Regions from separate parts of the Staphylococcus ureilyticus genome, predicted to be linked through region 2. Evidence: riboswitches for the same ligand, from Rfam matches in the RefSeq annotation. Region 2 holds a riboswitch; the other holds the start of a gene.
The links. Region 2 has a riboswitch for thiamine pyrophosphate ahead of tenA (thiaminase II). Riboswitches for the same ligand answer to the same signal wherever they lie in the genome.
Positions count from the first base shown of each region.

Region 1: it holds a riboswitch for thiamine pyrophosphate, as region 2 does, so the genes downstream of both, MUA21_RS04620 (3-oxoacyl-ACP reductase) here and tenA (thiaminase II) in region 2, are expected to answer to the same signal.

Region 1 covers NZ_CP094825.1:946,155-954,453, forward strand. The annotation lists gene MUA21_RS04605 (putative DNA-binding protein) at 1-81, shown strand, start outside; gene ffh (signal recognition particle protein) at 108-1,475, shown strand; gene MUA21_RS04615 (LLM class flavin-dependent oxidoreductase) at 1,723-3,033, opposite strand; gene MUA21_RS04620 (3-oxoacyl-ACP reductase) at 3,053-3,805, opposite strand; TPP riboswitch at 3,913-4,012, opposite strand; gene rpsP (30S ribosomal protein S16) at 4,210-4,476, shown strand; gene rimM (ribosome maturation factor RimM) at 4,881-5,387, shown strand; gene trmD (tRNA (guanosine(37)-N1)-methyltransferase TrmD) at 5,387-6,124, shown strand; gene rplS (50S ribosomal protein L19) at 6,228-6,578, shown strand; gene MUA21_RS04645 (YfhO family protein) at 6,662-8,299, opposite strand, start outside.
Region 2 covers NZ_CP094825.1:1,758,453-1,766,751, forward strand. The annotation lists gene cls (cardiolipin synthase) at 1-905, shown strand, start outside; gene MUA21_RS08735 (HD domain-containing protein) at 1,183-1,827, shown strand; gene yidC (membrane protein insertase YidC) at 2,027-2,896, opposite strand; gene thiE (thiamine phosphate synthase) at 2,983-3,621, opposite strand; gene thiM (hydroxyethylthiazole kinase) at 3,624-4,403, opposite strand; gene thiD (bifunctional hydroxymethylpyrimidine kinase/phosphomethylpyrimidine kinase) at 4,396-5,217, opposite strand; gene tenA (thiaminase II) at 5,210-5,899, opposite strand; TPP riboswitch at 5,979-6,076, opposite strand; gene MUA21_RS08765 (transglycosylase family protein) at 6,381-7,055, opposite strand; gene MUA21_RS08770 (single-stranded DNA-binding protein) at 7,503-7,922, opposite strand; gene MUA21_RS08775 (YwpF-like family protein) at 8,112-8,299, shown strand, end outside.

The sequences.
Region 1 (8,299 bases), 810 kb from region 2:
ATATATGAAGCGATCAAAAAGCATATTGATGAGCCAGAAATAATTAAACAGTATCTTCAAACGCTTGAAGATTTGGAATAATTGAGAGTATAAAGGAGGGTAATGATATGGCATTTGAAGGATTATCCGATCGTCTTCAAGGGACGATGCAAAAGATCCGTGGCAAAGGAAAAGTTACAGAAGCAGATATTAAATTAATGATGCGAGAAGTCCGACTAGCATTACTTGAAGCAGACGTTAACTTTAAAGTCGTAAAGGATTTTGTCAAAACCGTATCAGAACGAGCTTTAGGTTCAGATGTAATGAAGTCATTAACACCTGGACAACAAGTCATTAAGATAGTACAAGAAGAACTTACACAACTGATGGGTGGCGAAAATGCAACTATCAAGATGGCCAATAAACCGCCAACAGTTGTGATGATGGTTGGTTTACAAGGTGCAGGTAAAACTACAACTGCAGGTAAATTAGCATTACTCATGCGTAAAAAATACAACAAAAAACCATTATTAGTAGCAGCCGATATTTATAGACCAGCTGCGATTGACCAATTACAAACTGTTGGTAAGCAAATTGATATTCCTGTTTACAGTGAAGGGGATCAAGTAAAACCTCAACAAATTGTAGAAAATGCCATTAAACACGCAAAGGAAGAACATTTAGATTTTGTTATTATTGATACGGCAGGTCGTTTGCATGTTGATGAAGCATTAATGGAAGAATTAAGTGATGTAAAAGAAATTACTAAACCAGATGAGATTATGCTTGTTGTTGATGCGATGACTGGTCAAGACGCAGTAAATGTAGCGCAATCGTTTGATGAACAGCTAGAAGTTTCAGGTGTAACCTTGACTAAACTAGATGGTGATACACGTGGTGGTGCTGCTTTATCAATTAGATCAGTGACACAAAAGCCAATTAAATTTGTTGGTATGAGTGAAAAATTAGATGGTTTAGAACCATTTCATCCAGAACGTATGGCTTCTCGAATATTAGGTATGGGTGATGTATTAAGTTTAATAGAAAAAGCACAACAAGATGTAGATGAAGATAAAGCGAAAGATTTAGAAAAGAAAATGCGTACGTCATCATTTACTTTGGAAGATTTCTTAGAACAATTAGATCAAGTTAAAAACCTTGGTCCATTAGATGACATTATGAAAATGATTCCTGGTATGAACAAAATGAAAGGGATGAATAATCTTAATATGGATGATAAACAAATTGACCATATTAAAGCTATTATTCAATCTATGACACCTAATGAACGTAATAACCCAGAAACATTAAATGTATCACGTAAAAAACGTATAGCTAAGGGTTCAGGACGTACTGTTCAAGAAGTTAACAGATTGATGAAACAATTTAACGAAATGAAGAAAATGATGAAGCAATTTTCTGGTGGCGGCAAAGGTAAAAAAGGTAAACGTAAGCAAATGGAGAATATGTTAAATGGTATGAATTTACCGTTTTAACAATTGTCTATAAAATAGTTGTAAAAGCAGTGAGTGGAACATAAGGCTCATTACGAATAAAGGACTAATCCGTATGAAAATGGATTGGTCCTTTTTATATGAATTGAGATTTTGCTCGCGCATGCTTGCCTGGGGATATGGCTCGAGCCAGTAGTCTCTCGTTCATATCATAACCCTAGGCGTCAGCGCGTTACAAAATCATGGAAAATATTAAATGATGAAATTTTATGTGTAGGTGGGAAGTTATTTAATTTGATTTAGGTAAATTCATATTTTCCCTAAATGTCTTACCCTCATATTGTATTCTAAAAAGATTTCTTTTTTGTAATTCAGGAATGATGTAATCTACAAAATCTTCTAAGCTATTTGGTAAAGTTGGTGGCATTAAATTAAATCCATCAGCTACCCCTGCATTGAACCAACGTTCCATTTCGTCAACAATCTGTTCAGGCGTTCCGATGAGTGTCAAGTGTCCACCACCTGCACTGAGATAGCCTAACAATTGTCGTAAAGTTGGGTTTTTATCTTTTATAATTTCCAATACAGTTTGGTAACGACCTTTAGGGCCATTAAAAGATTCCAATGGTGGTAAAGGTGGGACCGGTTCATCCAAATCCCAATTATGACAATCTTGATGAATGAAAAATTCTAATTGATTTAATGCTGTTTCAGTTGCTAAATGTGTGTCTAGTTTTTGCTTTTTAGCATAAGCTTCTTCGTATGTTGGTGCGACATATGTGACTAGTCCTGGAAAGACTTTCAAACTGTTCTTTGATTTACCTGCTAATTCCAGTTGATGATTTAATCTTTTTCTAAATATAGTAGCTTGTTGTATATTCCAAGCTACTGCATAAACGGCATCTGCGTATTTCGTAGCTAGTGCAATACCAGGGTCGGATGCACCAGCTTGCATAGCAACAGGTTTTCCTTGTAGGCTACTTGGTGTTGTTAAAGGTCCTTGTACTTTAAAGTGTTCTCCAGTATGACTAATGGCATGGATATGATTTGCATTGATTAGAATATCTTGTGTCTTGTCATGTACAAAATCTTCTAAGCTCCAAGATGTTAATAGTTGATTCATAACACATGCAAATTCATCTGCTTTTTTGTAGCGTTCGTGATGTGCGGGTAAACTAGACATGCTATGATTTGCAGCTTCTAAATCCGTCATAGATGTTACTAAATTCCAACCTGCACGTCCTTGGCTCATATGATCAAGACTCAATAATTGTCTTGCAGCAGTAAAAGGATTCGAAAATGTACTTGAGATAGTCGCAACAAGACCTATATTATGAGTTACTTGCGCAATTGCTGCTAAATTCATTAAAGGGTCAAACCAAAAAGCAGGCATGTCATTATCCGTTTTTGCAGGAAAAGATTGATTATCAGCAAAAAATATAGCATCTAGCAAGCCTCGTTCTGATAGTCGAGCTAACGATTGATAATAATTGATATCACCGATTCGTTCAATACTAGAATCTTGCATACGCCATGCAGCTTGGTGATGGCCACAACCGTAAATTAATACACCTATATTGAGATGTTGATCGTGCGTCATAATTGATGCCCTCCATATTTTAGTTCATTGTTAAACCGCCATCTACGGTAATATTTTGACCAGTGATACCATTAGCTTGATCGCTAACTAGAAATGCTACCATATTTGCTACATCTTGTGGTGTTGTTACTTTATGTAATGGTGTAGTCTGTTCAATTAATTCAAATACTTCATCTGAAGTGGCAGCACTGGCGTCTGTAGTTTTTAATAAACCACCAGAAACGACATTAGCTTTGATGCCATATTGACCAAGTTCAGCAGCAATATTTCTTGTAAAACCGATTAAACTTGATTTAGCGGTAGTATATTCATGATAGGGAACGACAGGGTTTTGGTATAAATTCGTTCCGATAGATATAATAGTACCTGATTTATGCTCAATAAATTGGTCGATAACACTTTGGGTTACATTAAAAGCGCCTTTTAGAGTGCCGTCAATTTGTTGTTGGTAATCTGACCAATTTAAGTCTTTAAATGATTTTTGGCGAGAAGGATCAAATTTAAACCCTATAAGCGCATTATTCACAACAGCATCTATTTTTCCAAAATGATTGGTGGCTTCTGCAATTAATTGATCTACTTGTGCTCTGTCTGTGACATCAGCACGAATCGCAATTGCATGTTCGTGACCAATTTCGTCTACAACCTTTTCTGCTAATGTCTTATTCTGAAAATAATTGATAATTACATGATGCCCTTGGCTACCTAAAGTTTTTGCAATGGATGCGCCTAATCCTCTACTGCTACCAGTTATAAGTATTGTTTTACTCATCATTTCACTCCTAGAATCATTTATTAAATAAAAAAATACACAACCTCCATAAGAGAAGCTGTGTACTAAAAATCTACAATCTATAGTTAATATGTTGATATAGCTTTGTTATTTTTGTAACACTTCCCTCCGCTAGTATGGACTAGATCAGGTTCAAAGGGTTTGAGTAAATCTCATCTCAGTTAAAAAACACCCCTAGTGCATTTAATATTTAATTTATTTTCAATTTATAGTGTTTAATAGTTAATGTCAAGTTTACGATGATATCGAAAATAATATTGGTACAATGAAGTGATTAAAAGTATAAAATGGTAAAGAAGAAACTCTTTACAAACTTCTAGATAACTGTTAATATTATTTCTTGTAGAAAATAAAAATTAGAACAATCAAAGGAGAGAATATAAATGGCAGTTAAATTACGTTTAACACGTTTAGGCTCAAAAAGAAATCCATTCTATCGTATCGTAGCAGCAGATGCTCGTGCGCCACGTGATGGTCGTAACATCGAACAAATCGGAACTTATAATCCAAATAATGTAAATGCTCCAGAAGTTAAAATTGACGAAGAGTTAGCATTAAAATGGTTGAAAAATGGTGCTAAACCAACAGATACTGTACACAACATCTTATCAAGAGAAGGTATCTTGAAAAAATTTGACGATCAAAAATAATCGTCATTATTAGCACATAAAAATTTTAAAAAAAGAGAGAGTCGTGGAAATCGTAGTCATTTAAAATGATTTCGACGACTCATCTCGGTATGGATGACTATGGTTGAATGTTAACCATTGTGCATGCCAATATAATCATAAAAGGCTGAGACAATTCGTTTGTCCCAGCCTTTTAAATTAGCATACCGGTAATCATTTATATAAAGCAACATCAACAATTTAGTAGGCTTATACGAGTGAATACATTGATCAAGAATGACTTAAGATGATTTATACAATATTTTAGCTCATAACATATAGAGAAGGTTTAAAATAATACTAACAATTCATGTTATAATTATTTTAGTCGAAAAATAAAAAATAACGAATTTCAATGATACATATACATTATCGGAGGAGCTTATATGAAAGTAGAAATAGGCAAAATTATCAATACACATGGTATAAAAGGCGAAATTAAAGTCAAATCTCACTCAGATTTTACAGATGTACGCTTTCAACCAGGTGAAACTGTGATGATAGAACGTCAAAACGAACCAACAATAGAATTGAAAATTGCGACATATCGTATGCATAAAGGCTTGCACATGTTGACCTTTGAAGGTATCAACAATATTAATGATATTGAGCATTTAAAAGGTGAAATCCTATTACAAGAACGAGATCATGAAGAAATTGAATTAGGGGAGCACGAATACTATTACTCAGATATTATTGGTTGTACCGTATTCGATGATAATGAAACTCCTGTTGGAAGAGTGATAGAAATTTTTGAAACGGGTGCCAATGATGTATGGGTTGTCAAAGGGGATAAAGAATATCTTATACCATATATAGAAGATGTTGTTAAACATATAGATATTGAAGGTAGACGTATTGATATTACGCCTATGGAAGGACTGTTGGAGTAATGAAGATAGATTATTTAACTTTGTTCCCTCAAATGTTTGACGGTGTATTAAATCAATCGATTTTAAAAAGAGCGCAAGATAAGGAAATGCTACAAATTAATACTGTTGATTTTAGAGATTTTGCTGAAAATAAGCATAATCAAGTAGATGATTATCCTTTCGGTGGTGGGCAAGGTATGGTGCTTAAACCAGAACCTATATTTAATGCGATGAAGAATATTGAAAAAACAGAAAATACACGCGTGATTTTAATGTGCCCACAAGGTAGACCATTTAATCAAGAAATTGCACAGGAACTCAGTCATTCCGAACATTTAGTTTTTATTTGTGGGCATTATGAAGGATATGATGAACGTATCCGTCAGCATTTAGTTACGGATGAAATTTCTATGGGAGATTATGTTTTAACAGGTGGAGAATTACCTGCGATGGTAATGACCGATGCAATTGTAAGATTAATTCCAGGTGTTTTAGGTAATCAACAATCACATGAAGATGATTCTTTTCAGGATGGATTATTAGAATTTCCACAATATACCAGACCACGTTCCTATCAAGATATGAACGTACCAGAGGTATTATTGTCAGGGAATCATGCGCATATTGATCAATGGCGTCATGAACAAAAACTGATACGTACATGGGAAAAGCGTCCAGATTTATTAGAAAATTATTCACTTACTGATAAAGACAAAGATATTTTAGAAAGATACAAAAAGCAATTGAAAAATGAATAACAGTGTGCTAACATAATTTAAGTGTGCGACACACGAAAATCACTATGATCCGCTGCTATATATTTGTCTAGGCAAGAACATAGGTTGAAGGAGAGAAAAAATAATGAGTAATCACAAATTAATCGAAGCAGTAACACAATCACAATTACGCACAGACTTACCTTCATTCCGTCCAGGTGACACTTTAAGAGTTCACGTACGTATTATTGAAGGTACTCGCGAACGTATCCAAGTATTCGAAGGTGTTGTAATCAAACGTCGCGGTGGAGGTATTTCAGAAACTTTCACAGTACGTAAGATTTCTTCAGGTGTAGGTGTGGAACGTACATTCCCATTACACACTCCAAAAATCGAAAAAATTGAAGTTAAACGTCGCGGTAAAGTACGTCGTGCTAAATTATATTACTTACGTGAATTACGTGGTAAAGCTGCTAGAATTAAAGAAATTCGTTAATCAGCATAAAAGTCATAAAAAAGAAGCGGTTCCGACTAGGAACTGCTTCTTTTTTATATTTTGTAATCAATTTGAAGATGATATTATTTTTTAATATAAATCCATTTTGTATAAACGAAACTTAAAATGATTCCAATAATACTTATTATTACTAATAACCATGTATGGGGCGGTGTATATTTAAGTGTAATTGTCTTTTGTCCTTGCTCTACAGGAATTACTGTCATGATACCATTGCCTTTTTTAACTGGTAATGTTTTGCCTTTGTCTGTATAAGCTTTCATTCCATCTCTATAAGGCATTGGCAACACGAGATAGCCTTCATCATTTTTATTTTTTTTAATTGTATAATGACGTGGATTTTGTGAAACTTTCACAGAATGTAGTTGTTTATGTGCTTTCTTTAATACATCGTAGTTTTCTCCATAAATTCCTTTAACATTAAAGCGATAATTACCTTTAGATAATTTTATATTCAAGTCTTGCACAGATTTTACTCGCATCGTTACTGGAGTGACAAAACGTCTATATTTATAAGATAGGTTATTACGATGTTGATTATATTCATTCACACCAACATTGTGAGCCTTGTCTGGCCCTAACAATTCAACATCCATCTCTACATAGAGATCTTCATACTGATTTGCAATAGATGCTGGTAACTGATAATGGACACCTCCACCATCCTTAGAAACGGTTAATTTATTTTTTTGCGTACGCTTTGCATTAATTAAATTAGTAGAAGTTTCTGATAGTAAGTTTTTATTTGGTGTGAACTGTTGATTTGTAGGATATTCATCTGCTTGATCAAAAACTATCCCTTGTAACATAGCTTGTTCTTTATCCATAGGCGATTTGAGGTCTTTTTTATCAAATACTTTATTTGTAATGTGCGCACTAGGATAATTGGCTTTATTTGTTGAATGTATAAAGGTTTCCTCATCAGAATGTTTGATTGTACTTTGCTTAGAAAAGCCATAGGGGATATTCTTGTCTTCTGGGCGACGAATGCGATCATTGACATCCCAAAGTGCCATCAAATTTGCTCTATTTGAAAGTAGACGATAAGTGCTGTTTTTATCCGTATGCATATTGATTTGTAATGTTTTATCATAATACTTTAAAATGTCGCCATCGAAAATGCTTGAATATAATGCAATACCGTTAAAATGATATATCATTGGTGAATTCAAGCCGTATTGTGACATGTAATCAATTCTACTGAATGGATCGTCTTGATGCTGTTTAATTTTATCTATTTTATTAGCTAGTGCAGGACTTTTATATTTTGAATCATGCATTGATGAAACAGTTGATTCGTATTTTTGAACATTATTGACATGGTCGTTATCTAAAATAATCGCTTGTTGAATAATGAATAATATGATTAGCACAATAGACGGCCAATTTAATTTGAATAGTGATTTTTTATAAAGCAATATGCCGATAAAAATCATAATTACGAGACAGATGCCCATCCATGTCATTTTCTGGTCTTTAACGATCATTTGCATGATTCCCATAATCATTAATACTGGAAGGGAAGCGAATATATACGACTTCAAAGATAATTCAGATAAATAATGAATGAACAATGCTATTAATCCAGCAGTAGTAAGTGCAAATATATAAACCCAACGGCGTTCAGGCGTTGAGAACCCATTAAACATACTATCGAAAAGAGGGGTTAGTGATCCTATAAGCATGATCCAAGTTGCAAT
Region 2 (8,299 bases):
TGGGTTCTAGAGGTTTATCTATAAAAGACTTTAAAGCTTTTAGAAAAAAAGGTGGACTCGTTGAAGCATTCTTTCCATCTAAATTACCATTAATCAATTTGAGAATGAATAATCGAAATCATAGAAAAATTGTTGTTATCGATGGACATATTGGTTACGTAGGTGGATTTAACGTCGGTGATGAATATTTGGGACTTAAGAAAAAATTTGGATACTGGAGAGATACACATCTCCGTATCGTTGGTGATGCCGTTAACGCTTTACAACTTCGTTTTATGCTTGACTGGAACTCACACTCAACACGTGATAATTTAAGATATGAAGAACGTTATTTTCCAGACGTAGATTCAGGTGGTACGACGGGTGTGCAAATTGCTTCTAGTGGTCCTGATGAAACGTGGGAACAAATAAAATACGGTTATTTAAAAATGATTGCTTCAGCAAAGCATTCTATTTATATACAATCGCCTTATTTTATTCCCGATCAAGCATTTTTAGATGCTGTTAAAATTGCTTCTTTAGGTGGCGTGAACGTAAATATCATGATACCTAATAAACCGGATCATCCTTTTGTTTATTGGGCAACATACAATAACGTTGCTTCTTTATTAGATGCTGGTGTGAATATCTTTCACTACAATAATGGTTTCTTACATTCTAAAACACTCGTCATTGATGATGAAGTTTCCAGTGTTGGAACAACAAATATGGATCACCGCAGCTTCACATTAAACTTTGAGATAAACGCATTCATCTATGACCCACATATTGCTAAAGCTTTAAGAATGGCTTTTGAAGAAGATTTAAATGTTTCTTATAGATTAACTAAAGCACTATATGAACAAAGAAGTTTATGGGTCAAATTTAAAGAAGGCATTTCAAGATTATTATCTCCGATTTTATAGAATCATTATCAGTCCGAGACTTATCATATGTCTCGGACATTTTTAATCTTAGTAATTATAAACAACCGAATTAAAAAATGTATTTCTACGCTTATAAAAGCTTAAAGTATATACATGTTGTTTGTCACTCTAGTAAAAACACTTAATACTTTCATCTTAAAAAGATTGTTGATCACCCACTATTTAAACACATCAATGTATTTTTTATAATTTTATAACAATTAAATCTCAAACAATAATTTAGTTTAGTTTTTTCTCAAAATGGAGGCAACTTGATATGACTAATGAAGATATAATCACTAAAGCGCAAAACTACATGAAACATTTTCATAAAGATGATACAACCGGGCACGATATTGCACATATACAACGCGTAACAAGATTAGCAGAATATATTGCTAACAATGAACAACAAGGGCATTTACTCACCATACAATTAGCAAGTATTTTACACGATACTATCGATAACAAACTTACAAATACTAAAGAAGCAAAAGTAAAGTTAGCACAATTCCTCAATGGTTTGGAACTTGATCACGTAATACAACAAAATGTGTTACATATTATTGAACATATCAGTTATAAAAATGGTAAAAATGATCATGTTAAATTATCGATTGAAGGACAAATTGTTCGTGATGCAGATCGTTTAGATGCGATTGGTGCAATTGGTATAGCACGCACATTTCAATTTGCAGGTCATTTTGGTGAACCTATGTGGATTGACCAACAATCCAATAATATAAAAAAATCTAATCAATCATATTTTGATTGGAAACCTTCTGCAATAAAACACTTTTATGAAAAATTATTTAAACTTAAATCACTCATGCACACTCAAACAGCAAAAAATTTAGCGCAACAACGACATGAATTTATGAAAAATTATGTCGATACTTTTTTCAAAGAATGGTATTTTTAATAATTCAAGTATGTTTGTTCCAGACTTTGTAGACCACCTTTATATATTGGATAGCTACGGCGCTTTCGAAACTAAGATACATTTATTTTAAATATAAAAAAATAGAAGCACTTGAGATAATCATCTCAAGTGCTTCTAAACTTTATACCTGCTATATATTATGTACCAGGTCTATCATTTAAATTAATGATGTAATGCATTATTTCTTTTTAGATTTCTTAGGTGCTACTTGCGTGTTTTTACCTTTGCTAGCTTTTTCAGAATTATTATTCTTCATTGCTTCAATCATTGGAGCAACTTCTTTTTTAGCAAGATTAGAATAATACATGTTGGCAACTTGAGTTTGTACAATCAAAAATGCCGCACTGACTGACCAATAAAGACCTAATGCTGACGCAGAACTTAAAGAAATCCAAACAATCATAATTGGAGAAATAATCATCATCATATAACCCATTTGACGTTGTTCATTTGGCATACTCTTACTTGATACAAAAGCTTGTAAGAAGTATAAAATACCAGCGATAACTGTAATCCAAATATCAGGTTGAGACAAGTTAAACCAAAGGAAATTTGGGTGTTCCGTAAATCCACCACTTGACGGGTATTTTAATACGAAGAATAAGCCCATAATGATTGGCATTTGAATTAAGATTGGTAAACAACCTAACATGCTCTTCATTGGATTCATATCGTATTTTTTATATACTTCCATCATTTCTTGGTTTGCAGCCATTTTTTCTTCTTGCGTTCTAGAACGCTTAACTTTTTCTTGAACTGCATCAATATCCGGTTTTGCAACCTTCATTTTTTCTCGCATCATATGACTATTTTTATAGTTTGATAACATGAAAGGCAATAATACAACACGTATTGCCAATACAAGTACTACTATTGCTAAACCATAATCATTGTTGAAACTTGTTCCCAACCAATGAATTAACTTGTCCATTGGTTCTACAAACGTATTAAAGAAAAATCCATCTCTATTTTCAGGTTTAGAGTAGTCACAGCCTGCTAAAAGGACCATTACACCTAATAATAAAGGTAGTAGCGCTTTCTTTTTCATTTTTCCACCTCTAATGATATATTCACATAAAATTTATTTTATCATACTCAAAGGAAAGTAGAAAACAAAAAAAGAAATTTTCCGCATTATTCAACAGTTTGTAAAAATTGTTGTACAGTTTCTTGGATATTTGAACTTTTCGAGATTGCAGAAATAATTGATAATCCATCTGCACCATGATTCATAATGATTTGAGCATTTTTTGTATTAATACCTCCAATTGCAACGATTGGAAAATCTTGAACTTTAGTTCTTAATGTTCGAATCATTCCTGGGCCCACTGGAGCTTTAGCATCTGATTTTGAGCCCGTATGATACATCGGTCCAACACCGATATAATCAATATTGGTTAAGTCCGATACTTGATATTCTTCTAAATCACTTACACTAAGACCTATTATTTTATTACTAAATGTACTGGCGAATGCATCAATATTGGCATCATTTTGTCCTACATGTATTCCATCAGCATCTATTGCTTTTGCTAAGTCTACATCATCATTAACAATAAAAGGAACATGATAACTTTTACATAAAGATAATAATTTTTGTGCAAGTTCAATTTTGGCATTTCCAGTTAATGAACCATCCCCTTTTTCTCGAAATTGGAACATTGTAATTCCTGATTCTAAAGCTTCAGTCACAACATCTATAATTGATGTTTGTTTTGGTATATCTTGTGTACCACAAATAAAATATAGCTTTAAATACGCTTTGTTAAACATAATTACACCTCTTGCTTATTTTGATATTGTATATCAGTTTCAAAGGTCATATTATACAATGCATTTAACAATTCTACTTTAAAACTACCAGGTCCTGCTGAATTTTGTTCAGCTTTTTCTGCAGCGATATTATATAGAGAGACCGCTTCTATTAACGCATTTATAGATGGGGTTTCTGAGTCAACAAAACTTGCTACTATTGCTCCTAATAAGCAACCAGCACCAGTTATTCTTGCCAACAATGGAGATCCGTTAGATAGTTTAAATATGTGTTCATTCTGAGCAATAACATCCTCTTTGCCAGTTATGACAATAGACGTATTAAAGTGTTTGCGTGCTTCTTTTGCAATTGATACTGAATCTAAACTACTATCGCTGTCAGTTCCCTTCATTTTAGTATCGCTATTAATTAACGTTAAAATTTCAGAAGCATTTCCTTTAATAACAGTAACTTTTATTTCATTGAGAAACTTTTTGCAAAAATCTTTGCGGTATTGTGAAGCACCTACAGCAACAGGATCAAATATAATCGGTTTGCCAAGATGATTCGCTGTTTTGGCGATTTTTAAAATATCTTGTTCTCTTTCTTTTGTTAACGTACCAATATTTATTAACAAAGCGTTTGCAGCTGTCAGCATATCATGTGCTTCTTCAGGCGCCTCACTCATTGCTGGACTAGCACCAAGACTTAACAAACCATTTGCAGTAAAATTTTTAACTACATCATTTGTATAACAAATGACAAGCGGTTGATCCGCCCTTAATTTTTCTAAATTATTCATCATCTAAACCAACTTCCTTCATATATGCAAAATGGTTTACTGGACCTCTACCTAAACCAATTTCTGGTGTATGTTTAATACTAAGTGAAATAAATTTCTTCGCTTTTTGAACTGCATCGAACATCGATTTACCTTTTGCTAACTCTGCAGTAATAACAGCTGAAAAAGTACATCCTGTACCATGTGTATGTTTTGTATCATATCTAGGTTCTTCAAAGGTAAACACATCATCTTGTGTAAATAAATAGTCTATAGCTGTATTTTTATCACTTGAATGTCCCCCTTTTATAACAACACCCTTGCTACCAATTTCATTGATAAATATATTGCCAGCTTGATAAATCGACTGTTGGTCATGAATTGTAATACCTGTAATTTCTTCAGCTTCTGGTAAGTTAGGCGTCGCTATTGTAGCGTAAGACAATAAAATATTTTGTAAGTTTTCTTTAGCATCATCATCCATCAAAGAATCACCACTTTTTGCTAACATAACTGGATCGATAACATATGGAATATTGTTGTATTTTTTTAAATACATTTGAATAATCTCCATCATTTCTTTAGATGCAATCATCCCAGTTTTCAAAGCATGTGGTAGTTCATCTGAAAATACACTTTCCATTTGCTCTTCTAACCAATGTGAATCTAGATTATGAATATGTTGTACGCCTTTAGTATTTTGAGCCACAATGCTTGTTATTGCAGCCATACCATATACACCACATGCATGGAATGATTTTAAATCTGCCATGACACCTGCACCACCGGTAGGATCAGTTCCAGCAATCGTTAACGCAATCTTAGGTTTATTCATTATTTTGACCTCCGTATAACCAATTTTCTTGTATATATGCCATATTAAAGAAATTTCGTTCATGTATCGTACTTTGTAAGAAACAAGATTTTATTGCTTCTTTTTCTTCAACTGCAAGATTTTGCGTTAATCGGTCCATTAATTCATCAAAAATATTTACCAATTCATCCATTTCCGTACTATAAAATTCAAACCATTTTGATAAAATTGAGTCTTTATTTAATTCACTGTCTTTCAACGCTTCTTTAGCAATCACTTGATACACATATGGACAAGGTGCCATTGCTGCAATTGTATATGCAGCATTTTCTTTTGAATAGGCATTGAAATACATATGTTTGATATAATGATCTCCACTTGGTGGCCAAACTTTTTCTTGAACGATTTCACTATAGTTTTGTTGTACATATGTTGCTAAGATTTCGTGTGCTTCTACTTCACCATCAACTATAAATTGTATTTGTTCTACTAAAAATTGAACCTCTTCCAATCTACTCATTTTTGGTATTAACAATGCATATATATTTGCAAATTCTTTTAAATAAGAAGCATCTGCTCTCAAATAAAATTTCAAAGCCTCTTCAGAAATCGTACCATGCAACATTTCTTGGATAAATGGATCATTATAGATATCCTCAATAATTGGTTGTGAAGCTTTTTTTAATTCCTGTGAAAATAACAAATTTAGCCCTCCTAATTAAAAAAACTACATCCCACGTAGGAATGTAGTTTATTAATATATATTAGAGCAATTTCCCAAATATTAATGAATGCTACTTTCCTACGTTGGTCTTAACCAAATCAGGTTATAAGGGTCTGAATTTCTCATCTCAGCCATAAGGCTCCCCTAGTAGTTTCTTTATTATGTATTTATATAAAACATATCAAAGTACATCAACTATTGCAATAAAATGGTTTATATAAACATTCTAGTAATACAAAAACCTTTAATATGATTGTACTCCCAACAGTTATAAACTAAGTTAAATGTACATATGATTAGCTTTATATACTCTAGATGCATATTATTTATAAGAAAAAATATGCAGGACTTTGGCTATCGTTCATGCATAATTAGCACTAACTTAATATAACAATAAAAAGCTGAGACAATTAAATTGTCTCAGCTTTTCCAAAAATAAACTTTATTGTATTTTGTTATATTATGCTGTAACCCATTGTGAAGGGCCAACTTCATCATATAATTTTTGAGCTGCTGCATCTTGAACTGCTTCTGGTGCGTTAGCAGCTGGTTGACCTTGATATTCAGCTGGAGCTACTGAATCCCATGTACTTTGTAAGAATTGGAACTTACCTGAAGCACCTGATGATGGGTTTGTAGCATGAATATCGCCACCTGATTCACGTTGTGCAATTTGTTGTAAGTGTGCATTCACACCTGATGAGCTAGTTGAAGCTTCATTTGAGCTTGATGATTGAGTTGAAGCTTTTGTAGTTGCTTCTTGTTGTGGTTGTTGTGTTTGTTCAGTTTGTGGAGCAGCTTGTTGAGCTGGTTGTTCAGTTTGTGCTTGTTGAGGTTGTTCAACAGAAGTTGTTTGTTCTGATGATACATCTTCACTAGAACCTCCACCAAAACTCCATGACCATGTTTGGCCATCTGATTCAAAATTATAATTTGTACCATTATAATTAAAGTTATAGTTATATGCACCCTCTTGTACAGGTGATGCATTTAATTGTTCTGGATTAGATTGTGCTAAGTTTGCTAATTCTGCTTTGTCAACACCTTGTTCAGCTGCGTCTGCTGAGTTTCCTGCTGCAAATCCTGTTACGCCTAAACCTACTGCTAATGTTGAAGCTAATACTGTTTTTTTCATTTTTAAAAATTCCTCCTATAAGGTAAATAATTTTTTCGTTATGATTAATTTGCAAGTACAACTATAACATCTTAAAAACAGTAGTAGGTTACAGCCAAATAAAAAAGTACACCCTTTCTTTACATGGTGATTACATTTATAAAATAGAATATAAGCATCATCAACTATGTTGAAAACTGCTATGAAAGTTTATGTGACTATTTAACAAATATAGTGAGTGTAATAAAATTGTAATTTATCAGATTATTCTGTATTATTTCGAGATAAATTTCTACCTTCTTATAAAAGTACATTTTCCTATAAAGTATGTATTTTAGCTATTCCTATTGTCTATTGTTAATTTAATAGACAATAAGAATAGCCTGATAGAAGTATAATTAAATAGTAGGATTAAATATATTAGATTTGATGGGTTAAATTAACGGGGAGTTGGGAGTGCTTGAAATATTATACAATTTCATAAATTTCGTTTTCTTCAAAATCAAATTGACTTATAAGATCTGGGTTTTGATCTATTGGAAGTGGATCAAAAAGTGTTTCATCTTCATTTTTAGAACGTGGGGACATAAATTTAATAGTTTCAATAAAAATTTCTGATACAAAATGCATCTGTCCTTCTTTTTCAAATTTTCTCGATTGCATTTGTCCAGTTATACCAACCAATGAACCTTGATTGATATATTTTTCGACATTATTAGCAATTTTTCCGAATGCCTTACAAAATAAATAATCACAAATAACTTTTTGATTTTTATCTTTATAATTTCTTGGGACGGCTACGCAAAATGTAGCTAGTTTATTACCTTCCTTCTCATAAATTTTAGGGTCCTTTGTTAGTCTCCCTACAATGACAATACTGTTAATCATATGTCACCTCCTCTATAAGTAAATCATAAAAAATTCACATGATTCCGTCAAAATACAGTTTTTATAATTTCAAAAAGTAAATGACTACAAAATTCTACTTTTTTCACCTTTATCATAGAAAATTACGTTATAATGATAATATAAATACATTTTATGTAGAGTTTAAATTAATTAAATGGATGTGAGACGATGAAAACATTTAAAGCTGTTCGATTTCAAATCGTATCAGAAAATGGTGGTTTAACTGAGTACGAATTAGAAGATGGTGTCATCATCAATAAGGAAAACAGTGGCACTGGCTGGTTGCTTGAAATCGTCATTTCAGATTATCATTATGAAACTATGAAAACATATATGGATAACGAAACATTATTAGA